One region of the Nocardia sp. NPDC055321 genome, then DNA from elsewhere that is predicted to be linked to it. Evidence: riboswitches for the same ligand, from Rfam matches in the RefSeq annotation. Region 1 holds a riboswitch; each other region holds the start of a gene.
What was found. A riboswitch is a leader RNA that binds a small molecule or an ion and turns the genes downstream of it on or off. The one in region 1 is predicted to bind S-adenosylmethionine.
Positions count from the first base shown of each region.

Region 2: it holds a riboswitch for S-adenosylmethionine, as region 1 does, so the genes downstream of both, ACWIGI_RS12165 (bifunctional o-acetylhomoserine/o-acetylserine sulfhydrylase) here and ACWIGI_RS40885 (ABC transporter substrate-binding protein) in region 1, are expected to answer to the same signal.
Region 3: it holds a riboswitch for S-adenosylmethionine, as region 1 does, so the genes downstream of both, ACWIGI_RS23170 (rhodanese-like domain-containing protein) here and ACWIGI_RS40885 (ABC transporter substrate-binding protein) in region 1, are expected to answer to the same signal.

Region 1 is NZ_JBSHMS010000054.1:6,550-15,886, reverse strand. It holds gene ACWIGI_RS40910 (hypothetical protein) at 1-88, opposite strand, end outside; gene ACWIGI_RS40905 (putative FMN-dependent luciferase-like monooxygenase) at 85-1,095, opposite strand; gene ACWIGI_RS40900 (ABC transporter ATP-binding protein) at 1,092-1,904, opposite strand; gene ACWIGI_RS40895 (ABC transporter ATP-binding protein) at 1,891-3,024, opposite strand; gene ACWIGI_RS40890 (ABC transporter permease) at 3,005-4,840, opposite strand; gene ACWIGI_RS40885 (ABC transporter substrate-binding protein) at 4,845-5,999, opposite strand; SAM riboswitch class IV at 6,034-6,149, opposite strand; gene ACWIGI_RS40880 (HAD family hydrolase) at 6,259-6,903, opposite strand; gene ACWIGI_RS40875 (GNAT family N-acetyltransferase) at 7,046-7,876, shown strand; gene ACWIGI_RS40870 (elongation factor G) at 8,078-9,337, opposite strand, start outside.
Region 2 is NZ_JBSHMS010000006.1:195,857-205,193, reverse strand. It holds gene ACWIGI_RS12185 (BTAD domain-containing putative transcriptional regulator) at 1-1,529, opposite strand, end outside; gene ACWIGI_RS12180 (hypothetical protein) at 1,614-2,270, opposite strand; gene ACWIGI_RS12175 (MFS transporter) at 2,404-3,900, opposite strand; gene ACWIGI_RS12170 (TetR/AcrR family transcriptional regulator) at 4,036-4,731, shown strand; SAM riboswitch class IV at 4,744-4,854, shown strand; gene ACWIGI_RS12165 (bifunctional o-acetylhomoserine/o-acetylserine sulfhydrylase) at 4,950-6,284, shown strand; gene metX (homoserine O-acetyltransferase MetX) at 6,287-7,435, shown strand; gene ACWIGI_RS12155 (hypothetical protein) at 7,506-7,667, opposite strand; gene ACWIGI_RS12150 (DUF3017 domain-containing protein) at 7,802-8,047, opposite strand; gene ACWIGI_RS12145 (tRNA (cytidine(34)-2'-O)-methyltransferase) at 8,223-8,687, shown strand; gene ACWIGI_RS12140 (Uma2 family endonuclease) at 8,844-9,337, shown strand, end outside.
Region 3 is NZ_JBSHMS010000014.1:150,982-160,318, forward strand. It holds gene ACWIGI_RS23145 (CaiB/BaiF CoA transferase family protein) at 1-654, opposite strand, end outside; gene ACWIGI_RS23150 (DUF456 domain-containing protein) at 883-1,356, shown strand; gene ACWIGI_RS23155 (amidohydrolase family protein) at 1,409-2,281, opposite strand; gene ACWIGI_RS23160 (FAD-dependent oxidoreductase) at 2,372-3,793, opposite strand; gene ACWIGI_RS23165 (Rv0361 family membrane protein) at 4,083-4,520, shown strand; SAM riboswitch class IV at 4,571-4,686, shown strand; gene ACWIGI_RS23170 (rhodanese-like domain-containing protein) at 4,702-5,124, shown strand; gene ACWIGI_RS23175 (O-succinylhomoserine sulfhydrylase) at 5,121-6,335, shown strand; gene ACWIGI_RS23180 (type 1 glutamine amidotransferase family protein) at 6,486-7,130, shown strand; gene ACWIGI_RS23185 (MarR family winged helix-turn-helix transcriptional regulator) at 7,160-7,624, shown strand; gene ACWIGI_RS23190 (HAD-IIA family hydrolase) at 7,745-8,545, opposite strand; gene fgd (glucose-6-phosphate dehydrogenase (coenzyme-F420)) at 8,888-9,337, shown strand, end outside.

The sequences.
Region 1 (9,337 bases):
CGTCGGCGTACGTCGGTGCGCCGCCGACTGTTTCGGTGCTCACCGCAGACGCCGTCGCGTCGGGAGCGCGGTCGCTCACGTCGGTCACTGTGTGTTTCCTTCCCGCCGGCCCAGTTGCGGGGCAACCTTCGTGGCGATGAGTTCGATGGAGCGCAGGGTGGCCTCGTGGCCGGGATCGACCGGATGCACCTGCACGATGAGGTCGGTGGCCCGCCGCACGGCGGTGTCGGCCGACAGGCGTGCCGCCACCTCGTCGGGGGTGCCGACGTACGTGTCGCGCAGAATCTCCTCGACCGAGCCCGCGATGCCGGCGTCGTGATTGCGGCGGAACTGATCCAGGAACCGCTGCGCACCGCGCTCGGCCAGGGTGCGGGCGGTGGCGCCGTCGTCGGCGACGAAAACGCCTCGGGAGGCGCCGATTCGGGGCTCCGCACCGGCGGGCAGCGCCGCCAGATACGCGTTGACCAGGGGTTCCTGAATCTCCCAGAGCGCGGAGTTCGCGGTGGCGGCGTCGCGCGGCTGCGCCTTGGACAGCAGCAGGCCGTCACCGGCCAAGCCGGCCCGGCGGGCCCCGGAGGCCGAGAAAGTCGCCTGCCACAACCTGTTTCGCAACTCCGGGGCGGGCGGATTGAGACCGCGACCGCCCACCAGCGGCGTCCCGGTCAGGGCGGCGGTCACCCGGGCGAGCTTGTCCGCGTACACCTGCTGCCGATCCGCCTGCCCCAGCTCGAACAGATCGAACGCGTGCTGGGAACCGCCCGCCCCGAACCCGAGTTCGAGCCGGCCGCCGCTGAGCGCGTCCAGCACCGCGGCGTCCTCGGCGACCCGGACCGGATCCTCCAGCGCGAGCGTGACGATGGCGGTTCCCAAGCGCAACTTCGGATTTCGCGCCGCCGCGTGCGCCAGGAAGACGAACGGCGACGGCAGTCCGCCCTCGTCCGGGTCCAGGTGGTGCTGCGCCACCCAGGCGGTGTCGTAGCCGAGCCGTTCGGCCGCGTCGAACTGTTCCAGGGCGTGCCGGTACACCGTGGCCGCGTCCTGATCCTGATCCGAGCGGACCAGGCGGGTGAAGAAGCCGAGCCGTCGTGTGGTCATACCATCGCCTTTCCCAGGTAGGCATCGCGCACGGCCGGATTGTCGATGAGTTCGGCGGCCGGTCCGTGCAACACGATCTCACCGGTGCGCAGCACATTCGCGGAATGCGCGATGCTCAGGGCGAGTTCGGCCTGCTGCTCCACGATGAGGATGGCCAGCCCCAGTTCCCGGTTCAGCCGGGCGATCTCGTCCAGCACCCGATCCACGAACAGCGGCGACAGGCCCATGGTGGGCTCGTCCATGCAGATCAGCCGCGGCTTGCTCATCAGCGCCCGCGCGAACGCCAGCATCTGCTGTTCGCCGCCCGACAGGGTGCCCGCGCGCTGGGCACGGCGCTCGGCCAGGCGCGGGAAGTGCTCGAAGAGTTCGGCGGCCCGCTCGGCCAGGACCGACCGGCGCTCCTTGCGGATGTAGCCGCCGACGAACAGGTTCTCCTGCACCGTCATGGCGGGGAACACCCGCCTGGCCTCGGGCACCGACGCCAGCCCCGCCGCGATCCGCGCCGACGGCGGCGTCCTGCTCACGTCCACCCCGTCGATGCGCACCGCGCCGGAGGTCGGCTGCAACAGCCCGAGCGCGGTCTTCATGGTGGTGGACTTGCCCGAGGCGTTACCGCCCAGCAGCGACACGATCTCGCCCGGGCGCACCCGCAGCGACACCTCGTCCAGCGCGCGCGACGCGCCGTAGTGCACGACTACCCTGTCGAATTCCAGTATGGGCGCGGAGTTTTCGTCGAAGCGGGCCGAACCGGCAAGCTCGGAGACCACCGCCGCGACAGTCCCGGCGCCGGCGGCATCAGTGGCCGGCATCCGCGGTCACCTTCCCTTTCACGTCTGCGTCGTCAGGTTTCTCCGAACCGGCCGGCACCCCGGGCTGCGCCGCACCCGCGGTGCCGGATTCCAACTCGGAGGCAGTGGCTTCTAGCCCGGCTCCGGTTCCGGAGTTGACGTCGGCCGCGACCGCACGCCGGCCACCGCGGCTCCTGCCCAGATACGCCTCGATCACCCGGGGATCCTCGAGCACCTCGTCCGGTGTGCCCTCGGCGATGACCCGGCCCTCGTCCAGCACCAGCACGCGGTCGGACAGGTCGTGCACCAGATCCATCTTGTGCTCGACCAGCAGTACCGTCTGGCCCCGCGCCTTCAATTCCGCCAGCTGCCTGCCGATTTCGGCGGTCTCGGTCTGGTTCATGCCCGCCGCGGGCTCGTCGAGCAGCAGCAGGCGCGGTTCCAGGGCCAGGGCGCGCGCGATCTCGGTGCGCCGGCGATTGGCGTAGGACAGGGTGAAGGCGAAGTTGTCGGCGCGCGGGGTGAGACGCTCGCCGAATCGCGCCAGCTGGGCGTCGATACGCGCGGCGGTCGCCCTGCGCTCGGCCCGCGCGGCCGGGGTAGGCACGAGCGCCACCCCCACCTCCGCGAGCAGGGATACCCAGCGCAGCAGCGGAATTCCCGCCAGTGCGCGCAGCGGTCGGGACGCGCGCAGGGTGGTCTGCAAGCCGACGTCCACGTTCTCGCGGACCGTCATGTTGCCGAACACCCGCCCGTTCTGGAAGGTGCGCGCGATGCCCGCGTTGGCCGCCGCCTCCGGCCTGCCGGGCCGAATACGCCTGCCGTGCACCAGAATCTCGCCCGCGTCAGGCTTCAGCACCCCCGAGATGAGGTTGACCGTGGTCGACTTACCGGAGCCGTTGGGCCCGATGATCGACACGAACTCCCCGGGCGCGATGGTGATGTCCAGGCCGTCGACCGCTCGGACGCCGCCGAAGGCCCGGCGCAGACCCCGAACCGACAGCACCGCGTCGCTCGGCCCCGCTACAGAGGTGATCGGCCCGGCCGCCGCATCGCGCTGCCCGACCGGCAGATCACTCTGCCCGACCGGCTCCGGCTCGCCACGCGGTCCGGATGCGGTCTCAGACGGTGACTTCGACACGTTCCCTCCTCACCAGAATGCCCTGCGGCCGGAACCGCACGACCAGCAGCAGCACCACGCCGTAGAGCACGATGCGCAGTTCGGGAGCCAGCCGCAGCGCCTCGGGCACCCCGATCAGCACCACCGCGCCCAGGACCGCGCCGTACGGCGAAGCCGTGCCGCCGAGCACCAGGATCGTCACCACCAGCAGCGACATCGGCAGGTTGAACACGGTCGGATCGATGTAGGAGTACTGGTGCGCCAGCAGCGCACCGCCGATCCCGGAGAAGAACGCGGCGATCGCGAAGGCCAGCGCCTTGTAGTCGCGCACCGGCACCCCCGCCGACCGCGCCGCCACCTCGTCCGCGCCGATGGCCCGGATCGCCGTTCCCAGCCGCGACCGCTGCACCGCGAGCAGCACCGCCAGCGTGATCGCCAGCACCACCAGCTCGAGCCGGAAGATCTCGGTGTGCGTGGTGAATTCGAACCCGAAGAGCTCCGGCGCCGGAATACCGAAGATGCCGTAGCTGCCCCGCGTCACCGGCTCCCAGTTGCGGATCAGCGCGACCGTCACGATGCCGATCCCGAGCGTGGCGATGGCGACGTAGTGCCCGCCGAGCCGCCACAGCGGCGCGGCCAGCACCGACGACACCACCGCGGCCAGGATTCCCGCGACGACGATCGCGGGCAGGAACGACCAGCCGTGCGAGACCGTCAGCACCGCCGAGGTGTACGCGCCGATCGCGATCGGCCCGGCCTGCCCGATGGCGAGCTGCCCCGCCGAACCCGCGACCAGCGTCATGGATACCGCGATGATCGCGTAGGCCAGGATCTGGGTGCCCACCGAGATGCCGTAGTCGTCGGATACGGCCGGAATCACCAGTCCCGCAACGGCGAACGCGATGAGCGCGTGCCACCACCGCACCCGCAGCTGCCGGCCCGACCCCAGGAAGGTGCCGGTCAGCGGTTCGGATTCGATGGCGGGCGGGCGCGCGAGCAGCCCGCCCGGCCGCAGCACCAGGAAGACGACCAGCAGTCCGAAGGTGATCAGATCGCGGTACCCGTCCCCGAAGGTGTAGATGCCGAACGCCTCCACCAGACCGAGGACGAAACCGCCGACCACCGCGCCGGGAATCGAGCCGAGCCCGCCGATGGTGGCGGCCACGAACCCGGTCATGCCGACGATGCCGCCGCTCGTCGGGGAGATGTTGGAGTTGTAGAGCCCGACGAAGATGCCCGCCAGCCCGCCCAGCCCCGAGGCGATGGCGAAGGCCAGCGACTGGATCCGCCCGACCCCGATCCCCATCTGCGCCGCGGCGTCCGGATCCTGCGCGGTGGCGCGAATGGCCAGCCCGTACCGGCTGTACCGCAGGAAGCTCCACAACCCCGCCATCACCGTGATGGTGATGGCGAACATGACCACGTCCGAGGTCCCGAACCGGATGCCACCCGCCTGAAAGTTGTTGGTGGGCAACACCTGCGGGAAGGGCCGGGTGTCGGGGCCGAAGATCAGCGCCACCACGTTCTCGAGAATCAGGCCCACCGCGACCGTGGCCAGCAGCGCCGCGATGGCCGGGGCGCGGCGCAGCGGCCGCACCGCGAGCACGTCGATCACCACACCCAGCAGCGCCGTGCCGCCCACCACCAGCACGAGAGCGAGCCACAGCGGCAGCCCCTGCTCGGCGATCAGCCACCAGCCCAGCACCGACCCGAACGCGAAGATCGCGCCGTGCGCGAAATTGATGACGTTGCTGACCCCGAAGATCAGGGTGATGCCCACGGCGATGAGCGCGTACGCATTGCCGTGGACCAGACCCGCTATGAGCGTGTCGAACATGGCGTTACTTGTTGCCGGTCGGCACGAAGGCGCCGTTCTTCAGGATCAGCTCGATCGGCTTGACCCCGCTCGGCCGGCGGGTCTGCTGATCGAAAGCGAAGGTGCCCAAACCGATTCCGTCGAAGTCCTTGACCTCGCGCAGGCCCTTCAGGATGCCCTCGCGGGTCGCGCCGCCGTGCTTTGCCGCCTTCACCAGCACGTTGATCGCGTCGTAGGCGTACACGTTGAAGTCGCCCGGGTCGACGTCGAACTTGGCGCGGAACCGCTGCACGAAGTCCACGACCTTGGGGTTGGTGTCCGCGGCGGTGAAGACGCCGTTCACGATGTCACCCTCGGCCGCGGCGCCCGCCAGCGAGATGAACTGCGGGGTGTTCTGGCCGCCGAAGAACTGGCCGCCGTATCCCACGTCGCGCAGCTGCTTGACGATGAGCGCGCCGTCCGGGCCGTAACCCAGGTGCACGAACGCCTCCGGGTTCGCGTCCCGGCCCTTGATCAGCACCGGGCGGAAGTCCTGCGAGTCCGGCAGAATCGGCGAGGAGTAGACGATCTCCACGCCCTTCTCCTTGGCGGACTGCTCGAAGAACTTGAAAGCCTGCTTACCCCAGTCGGTTTCGAGGTACACCACGGAAACCTTCTTGGCCTTCGCGGACACCCACTGGGCGTTGCGCTCCTGGAACACGTCCAGGGTGATCGACGGGCTCCACGAGTAGTCGCCGGCCTTGGTAAAGTCCACCGCGGAGTTGGTGAAGCCGTACTGCACCAGCTTGCCGCGGTTGTAGACCGGCGACGCCGCGATCGAGGCCGGGGACGAGAAGTCGCCCAGCTCGGCGATGATGGACTCGTCACCGACGAACTTGGTCGCGATGGGCACGGTCTGCTTCGGGTCGGATTGCGAATCCTCCCACTTCAATTCGACCTTCTTGCCGTCGATCCCGCCCGCGGCGTTGACCTCCTCCAGGGCCAGATCGAAGCCCTGCTGCCACAGCCGGCCGTACTCCGCCGACGGGCCCGACTTCGGCCCCGACACACCGAAATACACGGTGCCGCTGTCACTCTCGGAAGAACCGCCGCACGCCGATACCAGCCCGGCCACCAGGGCCGCCGATGCGATGCCCACCACTACCCGGAGACGACGCGACCCGGACCATTGCTTACTCATCTGATTCCTCTGAACTCACCGGCACACACCGGCCACAACGCGCTTGTGCTGCCCGGCGGGCAGCACCTGGTCGTCACCCGGGGCACCCCACCGCCGCGCGAGGGTTGCCGATCAGCGAGCCGGGGCTCGTCACTGCTGATACTCGTGACCGTGCGCGCAACGCTAGTGACGGGTCCGTTCCGTCAACAGCGTTCGAATCAACCTGAAGCCAAAAGGAAGTCGGTCCCGGGGCGCGGAGTCCGGCCCGGCACGTGCGAGCTCAGTTGCGCGCGGCCAGGTGCGCGGCGAGCCAGGCCGGGAACTCGGTGAGATCGCCCAGCACCACGTCCGCGCCCTCGGCCGAAAGCTCCTCGCCCGTATACGGTCCGGTGGTCACCGCGACCGCCAGCGCCCCGGCGACCTTCGCCCCGCGCACATCGCCCAGATGATCGCCGACGTAGACCGAAGCCCCATGCTCGCGCAGCGCCGTCCCCTTCTCCTCGGCCCAGACATCGCCCACGACGTCGTCCACCGGCAACCCGAGATGGTCGAGATGCAGGCGCGCGAGCGATTCCTTCTTGGCCGTGATGACCAGGGTGCGCCCACCGGCGCGATGCACCGCCGTGAGCGCGTCGAGCACGCCCGGCAACCGATCGGCGCGCGTGATCGCGAGGTCGGGGTACAGCTCGCGATAGCGGGCCACGACCCCCGGCACCTGGTCCGGCGGGAACCACTCGGCCGCCTCGATGGCCAGCGGCGGTCCCAGCCTCGACACCGCCAGCTCCGAATCGATGCGCACCCCGGTCTCGGCGGCCACCGCGTCCCACACCGCGGCGATGCCCGGACGCGAGTCGATCAGCGTCATATCCAGGTCGAACCCGACGACGAGTCCGGACCCGGCTGCGGGGTGCTCTGCTGGGGCCACCCTCCGACCTTACGGTTCGACCGAACGGCGGCGTCCGCGGCCCCGGCCGGGCATCCCGGGGTTCGCCCGGTCCGCGACGAAGCCGGGAATTCGGTTGCCGCCCCGAACTAGGCTCGAGGCCATGCCCAACGATCAGCGATCCCTGTTCTGCAGTGTCGAGCTCGGCGCCCGCATCGAGGGGGTGGAGAGCGAGCTGATCAGCGCGGGCAGCGCGGCGGCGCGGGCGCGACCGGGCGCGGACAGCGGCTTCCTGGTGCCGCTCGCGGGTGGGGTGGCGTCCTTCGCCGAACCGGGATCGCCGCTGAACAAGGTGGCCGGACTGGGTTTCGGCGGGGTGCCGAGCGCGGACGAGCTCGACGCCGTCGAGAAGCTCTACGCGGAGCGCGAAGCCCCGGTGCAGGTCGAACTCGCGCACCTGGCCGATCCGGCCGTGGGGGAGCTGCTCACCGGCCGCGGCTACCGGCTCGCCGGCTTCGAGAATGTGCTCGGCATCGATCTGCGCGGGGTCGCCGCGGCCGTCACGCCGCCGGAGATCACCGTAAGGCCCAGTGGCGACGACGAATTCGATACCTGGCTGGACATCATCGCCGACGGATTCGCCCAGCCCGACACCCAGGGCGTCGCCTCGCACGAGGAGTTCCCGCGCGAGATCATCGCCCGGGCCATGCGCGACCTCACCGGCGCGGCCGGGGTCCAGCGCTATGTCGCGCTGTACAACGGGCAGCTCGCCGGCGCGGCCAGCCTGCGCATCTCGCACGGCGTCGCCCAGCTCACCGGCGCGGCCACCCTGCTCGCGCACCGCCGCAAGGGCATTCAGTCCACGCTGCTCGTCAACCGTCTCACCATGGCCGCCGCCGCGGGTTGTGAGATCGCGGTCATCACCACCCAGCCCGGATCCAAATCCCAGCAGAACGCCCAGAACCGCGGGTTCGATCTGCTGTACACGCGCGCGATTCTGGTGAAAGCGCCGTAGGGCGGAGCGCTTCGGAGACGCAAAAGTTGTTTTCTGGAAAGACATTCGGAGAATTTGTCCGATGACAGGTGGCCGGTTCACTCGTTCGTGAACCGGCCACCCATCGGCCACACCGCCGACCTGCCGGGTCCGCGCGTCCCGATCGCGGGGTCAGCGCGATCGGTCGTCCTATACGCGCGAAACCCGTTGGGCATCAACCGATCACCCTGCCGGCGCGTAGCCCAGCGGCCGCGTCGAGAAAGCGCCGCGGCCGTGCGTGCGGCTGCGCAGTCGCGTCGCATAGCCGAATATCTCGGCCAGCGGCGCGATCGCCGTGACGACCACCGTGCCACCGTGCACCACCGAATCGGTGACCCGGCCGCGGCGGGCCGCGATATCGCCGAGCACCGCGCCGATGTCGTCCTCGGGCGCGGTGACCGTCAGCTCGACCGTCGGCTCCAGCAGTTGAAGCACGCCGGCCTGCAACGCTTCCCGCACCGCCTGCCGCGCGGCGACGCGGAACGCCCGCTCCGAGGAGTCGACCGGATGGGTCGCGCCGTCGGTGAGCCGCACCCGCACGCCGATCACCGGATGACCGCCGAGCGGACCCGCGACCAGCGCGTCGCGGCAGCCGGCTTCCACCGCCCGCACGTACTCGGGCGGCACCCGGCCGCCGGTCACCGTGGACTCGAACTCGAAATCCGCAGCGGGATCGAGCGGTTCGACATCGAGCACGATATCGGCGAACTGCCCGGGCCCACCGGACTGCTTGGCATGGCGGTACCGCAGCCCCGCCACCCCGCGCAGCACCGACTCCCGGTACGCCACCTGCGGACGGCCCACCGCGACCGCGATACCGCGATCACGGCGAATCTTCTCCACCGCCACCTCCAGATGCAGTTCCCCCAGTCCGGACAGCAGGGTCTGCCCCGACTCCGGATCGACCCACACGACCAGCGACGGATCCTCCTCGACCAGCCGGGTCAGGGCCGTCGTCAGCCGCTCGGTATCGGCGGAGACCTTCGCCTCCACCGCCACCGAGACCACGGGCTCGGTGACCGTCGGCGGCTCGAGCAGCCCCTGGGCCTCGGGCGCGCAGAGGGTCGCCCCGGCACGCGCCGACTTGGGACCGATCACGGCGACGATATCGCCGGCCACGGCCCGGTCGACCTCCTCGTGCCGATCGGCCTGCACCCGCAGAATGCGCCCGATCCGCTCGGAACGGTTCCCGAGCACATCGAACACCGCGTCGCCCTTGCGGAGCGTGCCCGCGTAGACCCGCAGGAAGGTGCGCCGCGCCGAACCCACCCCCTGGACCTTGAATACCAGGGCCACCAGGTGATGGTCCGGATTCGGAGCGATCACGCACTCGCTCGGCTCACCGCACTCCCACTCACCCCGGGCGGGCGGGCGGTCCAGCGGCGACGGCAGGAAGTCCACGATCGCGTCCAGCAGCGGTTCGACCCCGATATCGCGGTAGGC
Region 2 (9,337 bases), on a different contig from region 1:
GACTCCAACTCGGCTGCCACATAGGACAACTCGTCGTGGATCTGCTGCCAGGCCCAGCCGGCCGGTGCGCCGTCGACCTCCGGGCAACTGCCAACCGCCACCCGCCAGCCCGACTCGGACAGGTCCCCGATGACCGAACCGACGAGGGTCGACTTGCCCGCTCCCGCTTCACCTTCGATCCAGACGAGCCGCGCTCCACCCCGGGCCGATTCGCGGGCGGCGGCATGTAGGACGGCGCGCTGCGCTGTGTAGCCGACCATCGCACCCGGACGCACACGTAGGCGGTCTCCGAACGAGGCGGTGGAGTCCGCCGAGCCGGCGCTGGAATTCGAGGAAGTGGACGGCGACGCCGACCGGTTCGGCGAGTCGATGGTTTCGGAAAACGTCCCGGGCGGACCTGGCGACTCCGCAGCGGTGACCGAGGTCGACTCGGCGCTCGGCGCCTCGATCGCGTGCGGGATCGTGAGATCCCGTGCCTGCGGGGTGGAGTATTCCGATTCCGGGTGGACTGCGCGGCCCGGCGTGGTCGCGGCTCCCTGCTCCGGAAGGACGGGGATCGACAGCTGTCCGGGCACCGGCGACTGCGCGGTGGCGGGTCCCGGAGGCGCGGGGGCACCGAGCGGTGTAGCGAGATGCGGCTCCGGGCGCGCCGCGACGGGATCCGAAACCTGCTCGAGCCCGGGCGGACTCGAAGCCACGCGGATGGTCGGCGGTGCGGCGGGGTCGGCCGTCTCTCGAGCCGGGCCCGCCGGCACCCGGGGTGCCGACTGCGGCAGCAGGGCCGGATCGTGGGCCAGGATCGCCGACTCGAGGGCGCGCAGGGGCGGGCCGGGGTCTATGCCGAAATCGGCGTGGAGGGTGGTGCGGGCGCGGCGCAGGACGGCCAGGGCCTCGAGTTGGCGGCCCTGGCGGTAGTGGGCCAGGGCCAGCAGGCGGACGGCTTCCTCGCGGCCGGGTTGTTCGTGGAGCAGGCGGGGCAGGGTGGCGGCGACGTCGCCGGGGCGGCCCAGGTCCAGGGCCGCCTGGGCGCGCTGTTCCATTGCGGTCCAGCGCATATCGGTGACGCGGGTGATCTCGGCGGCGGCCCAGGCGGCATCGGCGCAGGCGGCGTAGGCCGGGCCGCGCCACAGGGCGAGCGCGGCGTCCAGGAGACGGTGGCGGGCGTCGGGGTCCGTGTGGCCCGCCGCGTCGGCGAACAGTCGCTCGAAATGCCAGACGTCGACCGCCGTGGCGGGCAGCTGGAGCGCGTAGCCGGGGGCCCGCGACACCACGACGCGGGCGGGCGACCGGGCCGGACGTTCGGGTTCGAGCGCGCGCCGCAGGTGCGAGATGTGCGCCTGCAACGACCCGGCCGCCTTCGGCGGCGGCGCGCCCGCCCACAGATCGTCGATCAGCCGGTCGGCCGACACGACCTCCCCGCCCGCCGCCACCAGCCGCGCCAGCACCGCAGCCTGCATCGGCCCGCGCAGCACCGCGGGCCGCCCGTCCACCCGGACACCCAGCGCCCCGAGCAGTTCCACGATCACCACGGCTGAAGCATCGCGCGCCCAGCCGATTTCGCAACCTCAACGTCTTCAAGCTCGAGGTCGATTCCCCCACGGAACCGGCATCACTCAGGAACTCATCGCCACCCGCGGCGTGCTCGCATCCGTCCCCCGCAGCGCCCGCACCCCGGCGAACGCCACGACGAGGCCCACCGCGATCGTGCCGGGAATGATCCACAACCCCTCCGCGCCCGGCAGCCCTTCGGCCGCACCCATCACCAGCACCGACACCACGAGCACCGCCGCCGCGGGCCGGGCGAGCAGGGTGTTCGGGGCCGCGAACGCGCAGCCGGCCAACAGCAGGAAGCCGACGAGGAAGCAGGCCGCGAGCGGCCCGTTCACCGGCATGGCCGCGGTCTCGATGGCGTGCTGTTCGTGATGGGACAGCCGGGGCGCCACGAACGCCTCGTGATATCCACCGATCGGAATGGCCACGGCCAGACCGGCATACAGCAGCGCGCGGGTGACAGCGGCCAGTCTCGCGATGCCCGGCCGCCCGAGCGAGCGCCAGGCCGCGGTCACCAGCGGCAGCCCGGCGGCCATGAGGACCGCGCCCGCGCTGAAGCTCACGTGCGCCGCGACCCAGGTCGCCGCCTGCTCGGCCTCCTCGGAGTGCCGCAGCGGGTGCAGTGCGTTGCCGATCGCGAACAGCACACCGCCCCCGATCAATGCGTATGCCCGCCAGCGGAAGTCACTGTCGGCCGGTAGTTCAGTGGTGATGCTCATGCGCCCACCATGAACCGCCACTGTTGACCACGACTTGCCATCGACTTGCGGCTCGCCCCGTCACGGCGCGAATCCGTGACGGGGCGAGGGATCTATGCCCACGGGCCTCTACCATCGAAGACCGGCGCCGACCTCAGACCCCCACGTGCACCGGGCGCTCCGACCCCTCGAGCAGGCTCGACGGCTTGTCCCGAATCATGAAGGCGATCACCGGGATCGCGATCACGAAGAACACCGCGCCCAAATAGAAGGCCACGTCGTAGCTGTGGATCGCGGCCCGTGCCGCCAGGTTGTCGACCGTCGGATTGTCGGTGGCGTACCGCTCCGCGGCCTGCACCGCGATCGTGGTGAGCAGCGCGACGCCGATGGACCCGCCGACCTGCTGCGCGGCGTTGAGCAGCGCACTGGCCACACCGGAATCCTCGTCGTCGACCTGGTGCAGCGCGGTGGTCTGCATGCAGACGAACAGTGGGCCCATGCCGAGCGCGATCAGCGTCATCGCGGGCAGCACGAGCGCGGCGTAGCTGGAACCGAAGTCCAGTTGCGCCATGTAGACGAGCCCGGCCGCCCCGAGCACAGCACCGGCCAGCATGAGCGGGCGCGGCCCGAGCTTGGGCAGCAGCACGCTGGTGATGCCCGCGGAGATGGTGATGCCCAGTGGGAACGGCATGAACGCGAAACCGGTCTTCAGCGCGGAGTACCCCAGGGTCATCTGCATGTAGAAGCTCAGGTTCAGGAACATGGCGAACATGGCGATCGGCACCAGCAGCGCCACGAGGAACGACCCGCCGCGGTTGATCTCACCCGGAATACGCAGCGGCAGCAGCGGATTCGAGCTGCGATATTCGATGACGACGAACAGCGCCAGCAGCACCGCGCCGCCGGCGAGCAGCCCGAGGGTCGAGACGGCCAGCCAGCCGTCCTCGGCGGCGCGGCTGAAGCCGTACACCACCGCGATCAGGCCGAGGGTGCAGGTGATCGCGCCCGGCAGGTCGTATCCGCCGGTCCGCGGGGCCGGTACGTCCCGGACCACGAAGGCGAGCGCGCCCAGCACGGCGAGCAACGCGATCGGGGTGTTCACCAGCAGGCACCAGCGCCAGCTGGCGTACTCGGTCAGCGCGCCGCCCGCGATGAGGCCGATGGCCGCGCCGCCCGCCGAGACCCCGGCGAAGACGCCGAACGCCTTGGCTCGCTCCTTGGCCTCGGTGAAGGTCACCGACACCAGGGACAGCGCCGCCGGGGCGAGCAGCGCCGCGAACGCGCCCTGCAGACCACGTCCGGCGAACAGCTGTGCGCCGTTCTGCGCGAGCCCGGCCAGTGCGGAGGCCAGTGCGAAACCGACCAGGCCGGCGATGAAGACGCGCCGGCGGCCGAGGTAGTCCGCCAGCCGCCCGCCGAGCAGCAGCAGTCCGCCGAAGATCAGCGTGTACGCGGTCAGGACCCACTGCTTGTTGCCGTCGCTGATGCCCAGGTCCTGCTGGGCGAAGGGCAGCGAAATCGTGACGATGGTGGCGTCGAGCACCACGATCAGCTGCGCGACGGCGATGACGCCGAGAGCCCACCATCGTGCGGAATTTTTTGTCTCACTTGATATTTCGTCAGGTTCGAGCGTTGCCGTCCCGCCGGTCATGCCTACTCCTCGTTTGCTCCGAACAGCCGAGCTCATCGTGGCACTCCCAGACAATTGGCGTCAAGAGAAAAATGTCCGACTGCGACAGTTGGCGTCCATGGACATGATTTCTCCGGTCCGCGCTACCATCGGGGCATGTTCGAGCCGTCATCGCCGACCGCCCGCACCGGCCTGCGCGAGCGCAAGAAGCAGCAGACCCGTACCCGGGTCATCGACGTGGCGCTGCGCCTGTGCGACGAGCACGGCTTCGACACCACCACCGTGGAACAGATCGCCGACGCCGCCGACGTCTCCCCGCGCACGGTGAACAGGTATTTCGACAGCAAGGAAGACATCGTCATCGCGCCGATCGAGGACTTCGGCGGCACGCTGGCGGACAACCTGCGCCGCCAGCCGATCACCGGGAACGAGCTGCAGGCGCTACTGAACAGCTACCTGGAGATGATCGAGGGCATCATCGACCGCGACGAACCGCTGCCGTTCCGCTGGTTCCAGCAGATGCAGAACATCATCAGGCACTCCCCCGCCGTGCGCGCCCGCAGTCTCGACGCCGCGGACTACAAGATGCGCGAGACCTCGACCGTGCTCGGCGAGCGGCTCGGCACCGACCCGGACGCACTGCCGGTGCGGCTGATCACCGGCACCTGGCACGCCATCATGCGCGCGGGCGTGGAGTGCGAGGCCGAGCTCGGCAGTTTCGAGGGCGTGCTCGCCGACTCCGCGCGCGCCATGGCCGACGCGGTGGTCACCGCCTATCACGAGTTCGTCCGTATTTGCGCCGTTCCGACTGTGGGTAACCCCATTGCCGACATCGCGGCCGAGCACCGTTAGAATCCCGAAACAGGTCAAGAGCATCAGCGCCAAGCCCCGGCTCGCTGATCGGCAACCCTCCAGCTGCGGTGGGGTGCTCCGGGTGAAGACCGGGCGCTCGAAGGCCGAGCGCAAGCGCACTGTAGGAGGCACCGAGATGTGTTGTTGTCGAAGCCAATTCGCCTTCCGATAACCCAAGCCTTCCGCCGTATACGGCGATTCTTCCTGGAGCAGTAATCATGAGTGACTCGACCGCGCCCGCTGCCAACCTCGATCCCGCGAACTGGTCCTTCGAGACCAAGCAGGTGCACGCCGGGCAGGCCCCCGATCCGGCCACGGGCGCACGCGCCCTGCCGATCTACCAGACGACCTCGTACGCCTTCCGCGACACCGATCACGCCGCGGCACTGTTCGGCCTGGCCGAGCCGGGCAACATCTACACCCGCATCATGAACCCCACCCAGGACGCGGTGGAGCAGCGCGTGGCCGCCCTCGAGGGCGGCGTGGCGGCGCTGCTGGTGTCGTCGGGCCAGGCCGCGGAGACCTACGCGATCCTGAACGTCGCCGAGGCCGGCGACCACATCGTGTCCAGCCCGCACCTGTACGGCGGCACGTACAACCTCTTCCACTACTCGCTGCCCAAGCTCGGCATCGAGGTCAGCTTCGTCGAGGATCCGGACGACCTGGCCCAGTGGGAAGCGGCCGTCCGCCCCAACACCAAGGCGTTCTACGGTGAGACCGTCGCCAATCCGAGCAGCTCGATCTTCGACATCGAGGGCATCGCGGGCGTGGCGCACGCGGCCGGCGTTCCGCTGATCGTGGACAACACCGTCGCCACCCCGTACCTGATCCAGCCGCTGAAGCACGGCGCGGACATCGTCGTGCACTCGGCGACCAAGTACCTGGGCGGGCACGGCTCCGCGGTCGCGGGCGTGATCGTGGACGGCGGCACCTTCGACTGGACCGTGACCGACGCCGACGGCAAGCCGCGGTTCCCGGGCTTCACCACCGCGGACCCCAGCTACCACGGCGTGGTCTTCGCCGACCTGGGCGCACCGGCGTACGCGCTCAAGGCGCGCGTGCAGCTGCTGCGCGACCTCGGCGCGGCGGTATCGCCGTTCAACGCCTTCCTGATCAGCCAGGGCATCGAGACGCTGAGCCTGCGGGTGGAGCGGCACGTGGCCAACGCCCAGGCGGTGGCGGAATTCCTGAGCGGGCAGGACGCGGTGGAGTCGGTGTACTACGCCGGTCTGCCCAACTCCCCCTGGTTCGAGCGCGGCAAACAGCTGGCACCGAAGGGCGTCGGCGCGATCGTCTCGTTCGAGCTGGCCGGTGGTGTCGATGCGGGCAAGAAGTTCGTGGACGCGCTGGTGCTGCACAGCCATGTCGCTAACATCGGGGATGTGCGCTCGCTCGTGATTCATCCGGCTTCGACCACCCACTCCCAGCTGACTCCCGAGGAGCAGCTCGCGTCCGGCGTCACCCCTGGTCTGGTGCGTTTGGCCGTGGGTATCGAAGGTATCGACGACATCCTGGCGGATTTGCGCGCGGGACTGATTGCGGCAGCGAGCTGATAGTGAGCATTGAATCGAGCACCTCTCGTCCAGCGGCGGATCTCTTGCTGCCGCCGCCCGACGGGACGCTCTGCACCATTGCGATCGGGGAGGTCCGGCTCGAGAACGGCGCTGTCATCCCCGACGTGAGCCTGGCGGTGCAGCGGTGGGGCGAACTCTCGGCGAACGCGGATAACGTCATCCTCGTCGAGCACGCCCTCACCGGCGATTCACATGTGGTCGGCCCCGCCAACGTGCAGCACGCCCAGCCCGGCTGGTGGGACGGCATCGTCGGCGAGGGCGCGGCGGTGGACACCCGCGAATGGTGTGTCATCGCCACCAACGTCCTGGGCGGCTGCAAGGGCAGCACCGGACCAGCGTCCCTCGCCGCGGACGGAAAGCCCTGGGGCGCACGCTTTCCCGAGATCAGCATTCGCGATCAGGTGACCGCGGAGGCGCAGCTGCTCGATCTGCTCGGCATCTACCGGCTGGCATCGGTGGTCGGCGGGTCGATGGGCGGCATGCGCGTGCTGGAGTGGATGGCCGGCTATCCCGAGCGGGTCGGGTCGGCCCTGGTGCTGGCGGTGGGCGCGCGTGCCACCGCCGATCAGATCGGCACCCAGACCACCCAGATCGCGGCCATCCGGTCCGATCCGAACTGGCAGGGCGGGGCGTATCACGGCACCGGGACCGCGCCGATGTCCGGCATGGGCATCGCGCGCCGGATCGCGCACCTGACCTACCGGACCGAGGCCGAGCTCGACCACCGCTTCGAGAACCATGCCCAGGGCGACGAGAACCCCTGGGACGGTGGGCGTTACGCGGTGCAGAGCTACCTGGAGTACCAGGCGGACAAGCTCATCTCGCGGTTCGATCCCGCCACCTACGTCCTGCTGACCGAGGCCATGAACCGGCACGACATCGGCCGCGGCCGCGGCGGCATCGAGGCGGCGCTGGGCGCGATCACGGTGCCGTGCGTGGTCGGCGGCGTGGACTCGGATCGGTTGTATCCGTTGCGAACCCAGCAGGAACTGGCGGATCTCCTACCCGGCTGCAAGGGGCTGGAGATCGTGCGTTCCCGGGACGGGCACGACGGATTCCTCACCGAGACCGAAGCGGTGGGCAAACTCATGGTGCAGACCATGGAGCTGGCCCGGGCCGCACGCCGTTAGTTGCGGTACCGAAGCTCAAAACAAATGATCCCCCGGGAGCGCTGCTGCCGGGGGATTGCTGTGTCGAGGCTCAGACCTCGGTGAGGCGGCGGCCGAGTTCTCGGCGCAGTACTTCTTGGGCGGGCAAACGGTGCAGGACGCGGAGTACCGCGGGACGTAGTTCGCGCTGTTCCTCGAGCGAGAGCAGGCCGACCAGATCCCGCAGATCCATGTCATCGAAGGTCGCTGTCATGCCTATACATTACGTGGACGACGCGACTTCGTCCCGTAATTGGTACCGGGGTTACGGAGCCGTCACCCTAACGAAACCGACAGTGCGTCAGGATAATTCGTACGAAACAGACATGACTCGTGGTACCCGCAAGGCTAGGTGACACCGAGGCTGTTGATGGTCGCCGCCAGCACGATGATGGCGCAGCCGAGCACCGCCAGCCACGTCACGTCGAAAGGTTTGCTGCGCACCGCCAACAGCCCCACGCGCTCGGTCGGCAGCAGTAGCCGGAAGGCAGCCGCGAGCAGTGTCGCGCCGCCGAAGAAGAAGGTTCCGCGGCGCCACCGGTCCCAGGCCAGGAAGACCACGGCCACCACCAGCACCAGTGCGATCAGCACCATGGGCAGGTTGTCCCGCAGCGCCTGTCCGATACGGCTGCTGCGGCTCTCCGGGGCGGCATGGGCTGCACTCACGCCCGGAAGCTTAGCCGGACCGCTCGCATCGGGCTTCCCCGCCGCCACGCGCACGCACCGGCCGCGAACAGTACGGTTCTCTTGCTCTGCGATGCTGGTGGGCGTGTTCCATCTTGTGTTCTTCTCCCCGCGCATCCCGCCCAACACCGGCAACGCCATCCGGCTCGCCGCCGGGACGGGCTGCCAGTTGCACCTGATCGAACCCCTGGGCTTCGACCTATCCGAGCCCAAGCTACGCCGGGCGGGCCTGGACTACCACGACCTCGCCTCGGTGACCGTGCACCAGAACCTGGCCGCCGCATGGGATTCCATAGCCCCCGCCCGCGTCTTCGCCTTCACCGCCGCCGCCACGACCCGCAACACCGACATCACCTACGCCGACGGCGACGCCCTCCTGTTCGGCCCCGAGCCGACCGGCCTCCCCCCGGAGGTCCTGTCCGACCCCCGGGTCACCGCCCAGCTCCGGATCCCGATGCTGCCCGGCCGCCGCTCGATGAACCTCTCGAACGCCGCCGCCGTCGCGGTGTACGAGGCCTGGCGCCAACAGGGCTTCCCGGGCGCGGTGTAGTGACATTCGGCGAGGTGAGCGGTCTACTGGCGGAACGGCCGCGCGATAATCAGGACGAAACCGTCCCCAGCGCGTAAACCCCGGGAGGCTGCGGAGATGCCTGATTACCCTGATGACGTGGCCATCCCGCATGCGCAACCGGAACTGCCGGAATTCATGACCTGGGAAGAACTCGAGCGACTTCCGGAGGAGATCGCCGAGCAGATCGAACTGTGGGACGGACGCGTGGTGTGGCTACGACGCGGTCCCGCCGAGCATCAGACTTTCACCAACCTGATGTGGAGCGGCCTGAGGACGTGTGCGCGCGACGCGATGGCGCATCAGCCGGAGCAGTGCTGGAAGGCAACGACCGAGACGAATGTCTTCCTGGGACAAACTGGGAAGTCCAACTACCTGACCCCGGATTTCCTTGTCCATCGTTGTCTCGATCACCCCTACCAGGAAGTGCGCGCATCCGACGCGTTGCTGGTGGGAGAAGTGCTGTCCCCCTCCAACACTCAGTCCGATGTCGAGGCGAAGAAGAGCCGCTACGCGAGCGCGGGAATCCCCTGGTACTGGGAAGTCCAGCTGGCCACGGAGGCCAGCGCCGTCGCGAGGGTCCGTGCCTTCGGCCTGCAGACCGCGCCGGCGGTACTCCCGGAGGGCGTGCG
Region 3 (9,337 bases), on a different contig from region 1:
CTCGTCCGACCACAGGCCCATGCCCTTCATGCCCCAGATCATGTGCGAGAGCGCGAGCGAGCCGTCGATCATCGCGGAGTCGATGACCTGGCCCTTACCCGAGTTCTGCCGTTCCACCAGCGCGGCCAGGATGCCGAACACCAGGAACATCGACCCGCCGCCGAAGTCGCCGACCATGTTCAGCGGCGGCACCGGGCGCTCGCCCTTGCGGCCGATGGCGTTGAGCACGCCGGTCAGCGAGATGTAGTTGATGTCGTGCCCGGCGCGATCGGCCATCGGGCCGTACTGACCCCAGCCGGTCATGCGGCCGTAGACCAGGCGCGGGTTGCGCTCGAGGGCGACGTCCGGGCCCAGGCCCATGCGCTCGGTGACGCCGGGCCGGAAGCCCTCGATGAGCACGTCGGCCTTCTCGATGAGGCCGAGCACCTGCTCGATGTGCGCCGGATCCTTGAGGTTGGCCTCGACGATGGTCCGCCCGCGCCACTGCGGGCGCTCCATCTGACCGGGCAGCTGGTTCGGGCGCTGCACCCGCACCACGTCCGCACCGAGATCGGCCAGCAGCAGCGCCGCGTGCGGACCCGGGCCGATGCCGGCCAATTCGACTACGCGGACACCCGCGAGCGGGCCCTGCTTGGCGGTGGATGGTGTGCTCACGCCCTACCTCGGTTCATCGTCGATCCCTGTGCGCACCGGCTCTGGCCGCACGTGTTGACAGTATGACAATAGCCGCGAGGGCTCCCGTGGTGAGTGCCGCCACAATTGCGCCCCGACGCTATTCACCCAGGTCGTCCGGTTACTTCGCCGACTTCGCCCGGACAGGGACGCCCCCGCTGGGCGACAATGCGGGTAACCACGAGCCTGGAGGACCGTAAGTTGAGCGCAATGGGTGAGGTGCTGGTCGGCCTCGCGATTCTGATCGGCCTGCTGGGGGTCATCGTGCCGATCCTGCCCGGGGTGATTCTCATCCTGGCGGCGATTCTGGTGTGGGCCGTCATGACCGGGGGAGCGTCGGCCTGGATCGTGTTCGCGGTCTGCACAACGTTTCTCGTCATCAGCGGCATCATCAAGTACACCTGGCCGGGCGCGAAACTACGCGAGGCCGGGGTGCCCAGCCGCTCGCTGATCCTGGGCGCGGTTCTCGGCATCATCGGATTCTTCGTGGTGCCGGTGGTCGGGTTGTTCCTGGGATTCGTTGTCGGCGTCTATGTTTCGGAGCTGCAGCGGTTGCGCGAGCAGCAGCCGGCCTGGCAGTCGACGGTGCACGCGCTCAAGGGCGTCGGGCTCTCGATGCTGGTGGAACTGTTCGGCGCGCTGCTGGCGGCGGGCATCTGGGTGGTCGCCGCCGTCGCGATCTGAGCCGGCGCCGGACAGGGACGCGGGAATCCGCCGGTGCGCGAACCGAATTCGGTCAGCGCTCGATCCGGCGGAACGGAATCGTGTCCGGCGGAGGCGGTTTCGGCAGTTCGGAGCGGTGCAGTCGCAGCGTCGGCGCGTCCGGTCCGTGCCGCGGCCGGGCCGGCGCGGGCGGGACGACGGGCCGCTGTTTGGCGGGCAGCCGGTAGAAGGCGCGCGCGTTGTCCTCGAGCACCCGGTGCAGATCACCGCCGACGGTCTCGGCGATGACGTCGATATCGGTGTTGCGGAACGGGCGACCGGCCCGCGCGCCCGGCAGATCGGAGCCGAACATCAGGGCCTCGGGACTGACCGCGTGGATCTTGCGCAGCGCCGAGGCCACGTCCATCGAGACCCGCCCGAAGCCGGACGCCTTCACCTTGGCGCCCCGATCGACCAGGTTCAGCAGGTACGGCAGGCATTCGTCGGACATGCCCATGTGGTCGATCGAGAGCCGGGGCAGCTTGGTGATGACCGGCTCCAGCGAGCCGAGCATGGAACCGTCGATGTACAGCTCCACGTGCCAGCCCACGAGGTCGTAGGCGCGCAGCGCGAGCATGGTGAGCCCGACGATGTCCCCGCCCGCGCGCTTGAGGTTGAACCGCAGCGCCCGCACCCCCGCGCGGTCGAGATCCACGATCTCGGCGTCGGTGGCGTCCACGTCCAGATTGGTCACCCCGACCCAGCCCGCGCCCAGTTCGGCGAGGGCTGCCCGGAGATAGCTCTGATCGGTGCCCTGGAAGGACCCGCTGACCACCGCACCGCCGTCGATATCGAAGCGCGACATGCGCCGCCGATAGTCGGCGATGGTGTAGGGGTCGGGTAGGTAGCCTTCGTTCTCGATCAGCGGAAACCGCGGATCGATGATGTGGACATGGGCATCGAACACTTGATCAGCATGCCTCGAGACGGTGACAAGTGCGTAAGACCTTGTCCACCTGGCGGATTCGGCCAGGTCAGGCGGTCAGGAAACGGTTGATCAGGAAACCTTGTCCGGCTCGCTGGCCCGCAGCATGTCCTCGCGCTCGACGACCTTCACGCGCTCGCGGCCCTCGGGCTCGCCCAGGGCGCGCTCGTGCGCGTCCAGGCGGTACCAGCCGGCCCAGGTGGTGAAGGGGATGCCCTTGCCCTCGAGGAACTCGGTGACGGCTTCGAGCTCGGGCTTCGGGGCCGGGACGAAGTTCGCGACGTCGTCCAGCAGGCAGGCGATGGTCTCGTTGGCGTCGCCCTTGGTGTGGCCGATGAGGCCGACCGGGCCGCGCTTGATCCAGCCGGTGACGTAGGTCTGCGGCACGTAGCGCTCGGCGCCGTCGGCGTCCTCGTTGCCCAGCACGCGACCGGCCTCGTTGGGCACGGTGCCCGCCTGGTCGTCGAAGGGCAGCGAGGGGATGTTCTGCGACAGGTAGCCCACGGCCCGGTAGATCGCGGTGACGTCGAAGTCCTTGAACTCGCCCGTGCCCTTGACGTTGCCGGTGCCGTCGAGGGCGGTGCGCTCGGTGCGCAGGCCGATGACCTTGCCGTCGGCGTCGCCCAGGATCTCGGCGGGGTTCTCGAAGAAGTGCAGGAAGAGCTTGTGCGGGCGGTTGCCCACGTCGCGGATGGCCCACTGCTCGAGGGTGTTGCAGATCATGTCGACCTGCTTGGAGTGGCGGCGAGCCGCTTCCGAACCCTCGTCGTAGTCGATGTCCTCGGGATCGACGATGACCTCGATGGTCGGGGAGTGGTCCAGCTCGCGGAGCTCGAGCGGGGTGAACTTGGCCTGCGCGGGACCGCGGCGTCCGAAGACGTGGACCTCGACGGCCTTGTTCTCCTTGAGACCGTCGTAGACGTTCGGCGGGATCTCGGTCGGCAGCAGTTCGTCGCCGGTCTTGGCGAGCACGCGCGCGACGTCGAGGGCGACGTTGCCGACGCCCAGGACCGCGACCTTCTCCGCGTGCAGCGGCCATTCGCGGGGCACGTCCGGGTGGCCGTCGTACCAGGAGACGAAGTCGGCCGCGCCGAAGCTGCCGTCCAGGTCGATGCCCGGGATCTCGAGCGCGCGGTCGGCGTTGGCGCCGGTGGAGAAGATGACCGCGTCGTAGAACGTGCGCAGGTCTTCCAGGGTGATGTCGACGCCGTAGTCGATGTTGCCGAGCAGGCGGACCTGCGGCTTGTCCAGGACCTTGTGCAGGGCGGTGATGATGCCCTTGATGCGCGGGTGATCGGGCGCGACGCCGTAGCGGATCAGACCGAACGGCGCGGGCATGCGCTCGTACAGGTCGATGCTCACCCCGTCGAAACCGGCGGGGGTATCGGACTTCATCAGCGCGTCGGCGGCGTAGATTCCGGCCGGGCCCGCGCCCACGATCGCAATGCGAAGCGGGCGGGTCGCTGCATCGGTTCCCGCAAGCTGTTCGGTCATTCTTCGCGCACCCTTTGGTCGAAAACTATCTTGCCGTCAAGTCTCAGCCGTCGTTCTTAGCTTAGGCTAAGTTGACGCCCTGGCTTCGAGTGAACCACCCTACGGGCCCCGAAGCTGCAGCGTTGCTGCTCTGTACTGCGATTCCCGGCCTCGCGGGGGAATTGTGCCGATTCTATCGGTGGTATGGACCACCCCCCGCGCCGGTGCGGTCAACTGTGGGCATGCTCTCCCCGGGCGCGGTCCGGTGTCGCCGCCGGGACACCCGCCCCGAGCAGGCATGATCAAGGTCATGAGCGAGGACGCGGACCAGCCCGAACGTATCGATCAGCGTGAGTCCAGAACCATGCTGCCGTTCCTGATCGCCATCGGCGTCACGGTCGTGGTGATCATCGGCATCGTGGTCTCGGCCCTGCTGTCGCCGGCTGAGAAGAATGTCACAGACAAGGATCGGCTGGCGAAGTCCGCGCGCAACTTCATCGAATCCCGCAGCGGCACCGACGCGCTGGATCCGTCGACCGCGTGCCCGGGCTTCGACGAACAGCGCTCGCCGCTGCGGACCGAGACGGGCGAAAAGGCCGGGAAGTCAACGCTTGTCAAGCTGACCGACCCGAATGTCCAGGGCGACCGCGCCACCGCGCAGGTGACCTGGCGCGCCGACGACCGCGATTCCACCTCGACCTGGACTTTCACCAAGACCGATGGGGCGTGGCTGGTGTGCAATTCCTGACCGCCCGCACGGTTTGACAGTGAGGCCCCATGTCGGTCAATCTCAACCCAGGTCATGAGTATCAGCGCCAAGCCCCGGCTGGCTGGTCGGCAACCCTCCTCCGCGGTGGGGTGCTCCGGGTGACGACCTGGCCGCGCATCGGGCAACGGTGCGGCAAGTGCGGATTCACAGGAGGTTCGAAGTGAGCTACGCGGGTGACATCACGCCGAAGCAGGCGTGGGAACTGTTGCGCGACAATCCGGATGCGGTGCTGGTCGATGTGCGCACCGAAGCCGAATGGCGTTTCGTCGGCGTCCCCGACACCAGCGGCATCGGCCGCCCGACGGCGTTGATCGAATGGGTCGACACCAGCGGCGCGCGCAATGCCCGGTTCGTCGATCAGCTCCGCGAGGTGCTGGCCGACCGGGCCGCGGACTCGGACGCGCCGGTGATCTTCATCTGTCGCTCCGGGCAGCGTTCCATCGGCGCGGCGACCGCCGCGACCGCGCTCGGGCTCGCTCCGTCGTTCAATGTGCTCGAGGGTTTCGAGGGCGCGCTCGACGCGCAGGGACACCGCGGCGTCGAAGGCTGGCGCGCGGACGGACTTCCGTGGAGGCAGTCATGATCACCGGTGGCGCGTTCGACAAGCCGCTGCCCGAGGGCGTCGGCCCCGCCACGCTCAGTGTGCGAGGTGGCCTGCGGCGCTCGGGTTTCGAGGAGACCTCCGAGGCGCTGTACCTGTCCTCCGGTTTCGTCTACGAGAGCGCCGAGGCCGCCGAGGCGTCCTTCACCGGCGACATCGAGCACTTCGTGTACTCGCGCTACGGCAACCCGACGGTCGCCATGTTCGAGGACAGGCTGGCCCTGATCGACGGCGCCGAAGCGGCTTTCGCGACCGCCAGTGGCATGTCCGCGGTGTTCACCGCGCTGGCCGCGCTGCTGGGCAACGGTGACCGGCTGGTCGCCGCGCGCAGCCTGTTCGGCTCGTGCTTCGTGGTGGCCAACGAGATCCTGCCGCGCTGGGGCGTGGAGACCGTCTTCGTGGACGGCGAGGATCTGGACCAGTGGACCGAGGCGCTGTCGGTGCCCACCCAGGCCGTGTTCTTCGAGACCCCGTCCAACCCGATGCAGTCCCTGGTGGACGTGCGCGCGGTGGTCGATCTGGCGCACGCCGCCGGCGCGAAGGTGGTGCTGGACAACGTCTTCGCGACCCCGCTGCTGCAGCGCGGCTTCGATCTCGGCGCCGACGTGCTCGTCTACTCGGGCACCAAGCACATCGACGGGCAGGGCCGCGTGCTCGGCGGCGCGATCCTGGGCTCGCACGAGTACATCGACGGCCCGGTGAAAAACCTTATGCGCCATACCGGTCCGGCGCTGAGCCCGTTCAACGCCTGGACGCTGCTCAAGGGTCTCGAGACCATGCCGCTGCGGGTGCGCCAGTCCAACGACTCGGCGCTGCGCATCGCGCAGTTCCTGGAACAGCATCCGGCCGTGGCGTGGGTGAAGTACCCGTTCCTGACCTCGCACCCGCAGTACGACCTGGCCCGGGCGCAGATGTCCGGCGGCGGCACCGTGGTGACCTTCGAGTTGACCGCGCCCGAGGCCGAGGCCAAGAAGCGGGCGTTCGAGGTGCTCAACGGGCTGCGGATCATCGACATCTCGAACAACCTCGGTGACGCCAAGACCCTGATCACGCATCCGGCGACGACGACGCATCGGGCCATGGGCCCGGAGGGCCGCGCGGCCATCGGCATCACCGACGGGGTGGTGCGCATCTCGATCGGGCTGGAGGACGTCGAGGATCTGATCGCGGATCTGGATCGCGCGCTGAGCTGATCCCGCTCGAGTAGTAGGCAAGAGGGCCGGAACCGTCAGGTTCCGGCCCTCTTGTCGTTTCCGGGCCGCTCTCCCGGTGTTTCCCGAGTTCCGGGGTCGTCCACGGTCCAAGTATTGACAGCATACTGTCAAATATGACAGGATACTGTCATGACCACGAAGACAGTGCACCTGGCCGTTTACGACACCTTCGCCGATTGGGAGGTCGGGCACGCCACCGCGCACATCAACCGCACGCTGTGGCACCGCGAGCCCGGCGCCTGGCAGATCCGCACGGTCGGTCCGACCACCGACCCGGTGACCTCCATGGGCGGACTGCGCGTCACGCCCGACCTCGCGCTCGCGGATCTGACCCCGGCCGAGAGCGAGATGCTGATCCTGCCCGGTTCGGAGACCTGGGAGCGCGGTGACCTGGCGGCCTTCGGCGCGAAGGCGCGCGAGTTCCTGGCGGCGGGCGTGCCGGTCGCGGCCATCTGCGGCGCGACCTGGGGCATGGCGGTCGAAGGGCTGCTGGACGAGCGCAAGCACACCAGCAACGCGGCGGAATACCTTGCCATGACCGAGTATTCGGGCGGCAAGGGCTTCGTCTACGAGCCGGCCGTCATCGACGCCGACCTCATCACCGCGAGCGGCATCACCCCGGTCGACTTCGCGCACGCCATCTTCGCGCGGCTCGGCCTGTTCGAACCGCATGTGCTCGAGGCCTGGCATCGGCTCTACGGCCACAATGATCCGGCCGGCTTCTTCGCGCTGGCCGACTACGAGGAGAGCCGCGCGGCGGCCGCCACCACCTAGGGGAGACCCTCCGTACGACGGGAACAGCAATGACGCGCTCCGAACAGGAACTGTTCAGTACGGCGGCCATCACCTCGTTCAAGCTCAACGGCCAATTCCTCGCCATCGCCGAGGAATTGGCCGCCCCGGCGGGGCTCACCGCCGCCTGGTGGCAGGTGCTCGGCGCGGTGCTGCCGGATCCGCTGCCGGTGGCGGGCATCGCGCGCGCGATGGGCATCACGCGCCAGAGCGTGCAGCGGATAGCGGATCTGCTGGTGGACAAGGGTTTCGCCGAATACCGGCCGAACCCGCTGCACCGGCGGGCCAAACTCGTGGCCATCACCCCGGCCGGTCACGAGGCGGTGCGCCGGATTCACCCGCAGCACGCCGACATCTCCGCGCGGATGGCCGCGCACCTGGGGGCCGAGCGTTTCGCCGAGATCGTCGACGCGCTCACCACGCTGTCGGCGGCACTGGACGCGCTCGACGCCGAACGGCCGGTCGCGACGAGCTAGGGGCGCCGCCCGGAGTGGTTGCCGTGCAACAGCTTCGCGGATCCGGGCGGACCGGCTGCGGCGTCGCGGCGATATCCGGCGGGTCGGACCGGCGCCGGAACCACGGGTGCGGCCGCACCCTCAGGCGTCGAAGGGCGCCTTGGTCTTGCCGATCAGGTCGGCGACCGAGTGCAGGATGGCGGTGGGCCGGTACGGGTACTGCTCCACCGTCGAGTGGGTGGAGATGCCGGTGGTCACCAGGATCGTGCGCAGCCCGGCCTCCAGGCCGGAGATGATGTCGGTGTCCATGCGGTCGCCGATCATGAGCGTGGACTGCGAGTGCGCGTCGATGCGGCGCAGCGCCGAGCGCATCATCAGCGGGTTGGGTTTGCCCACGTAGTACGGCTCCTTGCCGGTGGCGCGGGTGATCAGGGCGGCGACCGACCCGGTCGCGGGCAGGATGCCCTCGCGCGAGGGTCCGGTGGCGTCCGGATTGGTGGCGATGAAGCGCGCGCCCGCCGAGATGAGGCGGATGGCGGTGGTGATGGCCTCGAAGGAGTACGTCCGCGTCTCGCCGAGCACCACGTAGTCCGGGTCGCTGTCGGTGAGCACGTAACCGATCTCGTGCAGCGCGGTGGTGAGCCCGGATTCGCCTACGACATAGGCGGTTCCGTTGGGGCGCTGGTCGTTGAGGAAGGTCGCGGTCGCGAGCGCCGAGGTCCAGATGGACTCGATGGGAATCTCCAGGCCGGTGTGCCGGAGCCGGGCCTGCAGGTCGCGCGCGGTGTAGATCGAGTTGTTGGTGAGCACCAGGAAGGGAATGTCGTTGGCGCGCAACTCGGCCAGGAACTCGTCCGCACCGGGCACCATGTGGTTCTCGTGCACCAGCACGCCGTCCATGTCCGTCAGGTACGAGAGGATCGGCTCTTCGGTGGAGGTCACGGGTCCGAGTCTAATTTGCCCCCGCATAGCTGCGCCCGTGCGCGGCCCTTTTTGTCTCGTTCTTCACGTTCGCCGCCCGCTGTGCGATATTTCGGCAGCCCGTGACGCGCGCCGCCGCGCGGATCGGTCGCTGTGGGCGAATCGCCAGGTGCGGCGACCGGAATACGGGCGCTGACCGCGCCGGTTGCAGACCTCGGGTGCGACCCCCGGCACACCGGGGCCCGGGGCGGAACTATGGTGCGAAGTAAGCCGTTCGGCACGACGCGTCCATCGCGTCCCGGGCGGCCGGCAGCGGGAGGTTGGCCCGCACAACGAGCGCAACAAGGCGACAGGAGTGGCGCGGTGACAGACCTCAAACTCGGATACAAGGCGTCCGCGGAGCAATTCGGCCCGCGGGAACTGGTGGAGATCGCGGTGGCGGCCGAGGAGCACGGCCTCGACAGCGCCACCGTCAGCGATCATTTCCAGCCGTGGCGGCACAACGGCGGGCACGCGCCCTTCTCGCTGGCCTGGATGGCCGCGGTGGGCGAGCGCACCAAGCGCATCCAGCTCGGCACCTCGGTGCTGACCCCCACCTTCCGCTACAACCCCGCGGTGATCGCCCAGGCGTTCGCGACCATGGGGTGCCTGTACCCCGAGCGCATCATGCTCGGCGTCGGCAGCGGCGAGGCGCTCAACGAGATCGCCACCGGCTACCAGGGCGAATGGCCGGAGTTCAAGGAGCGTTTCGCGCGCCTGCGCGAGTCGGTGGACCTCATGCGCGCGCTGTGGACCGGCGATCGAGTGGACTTC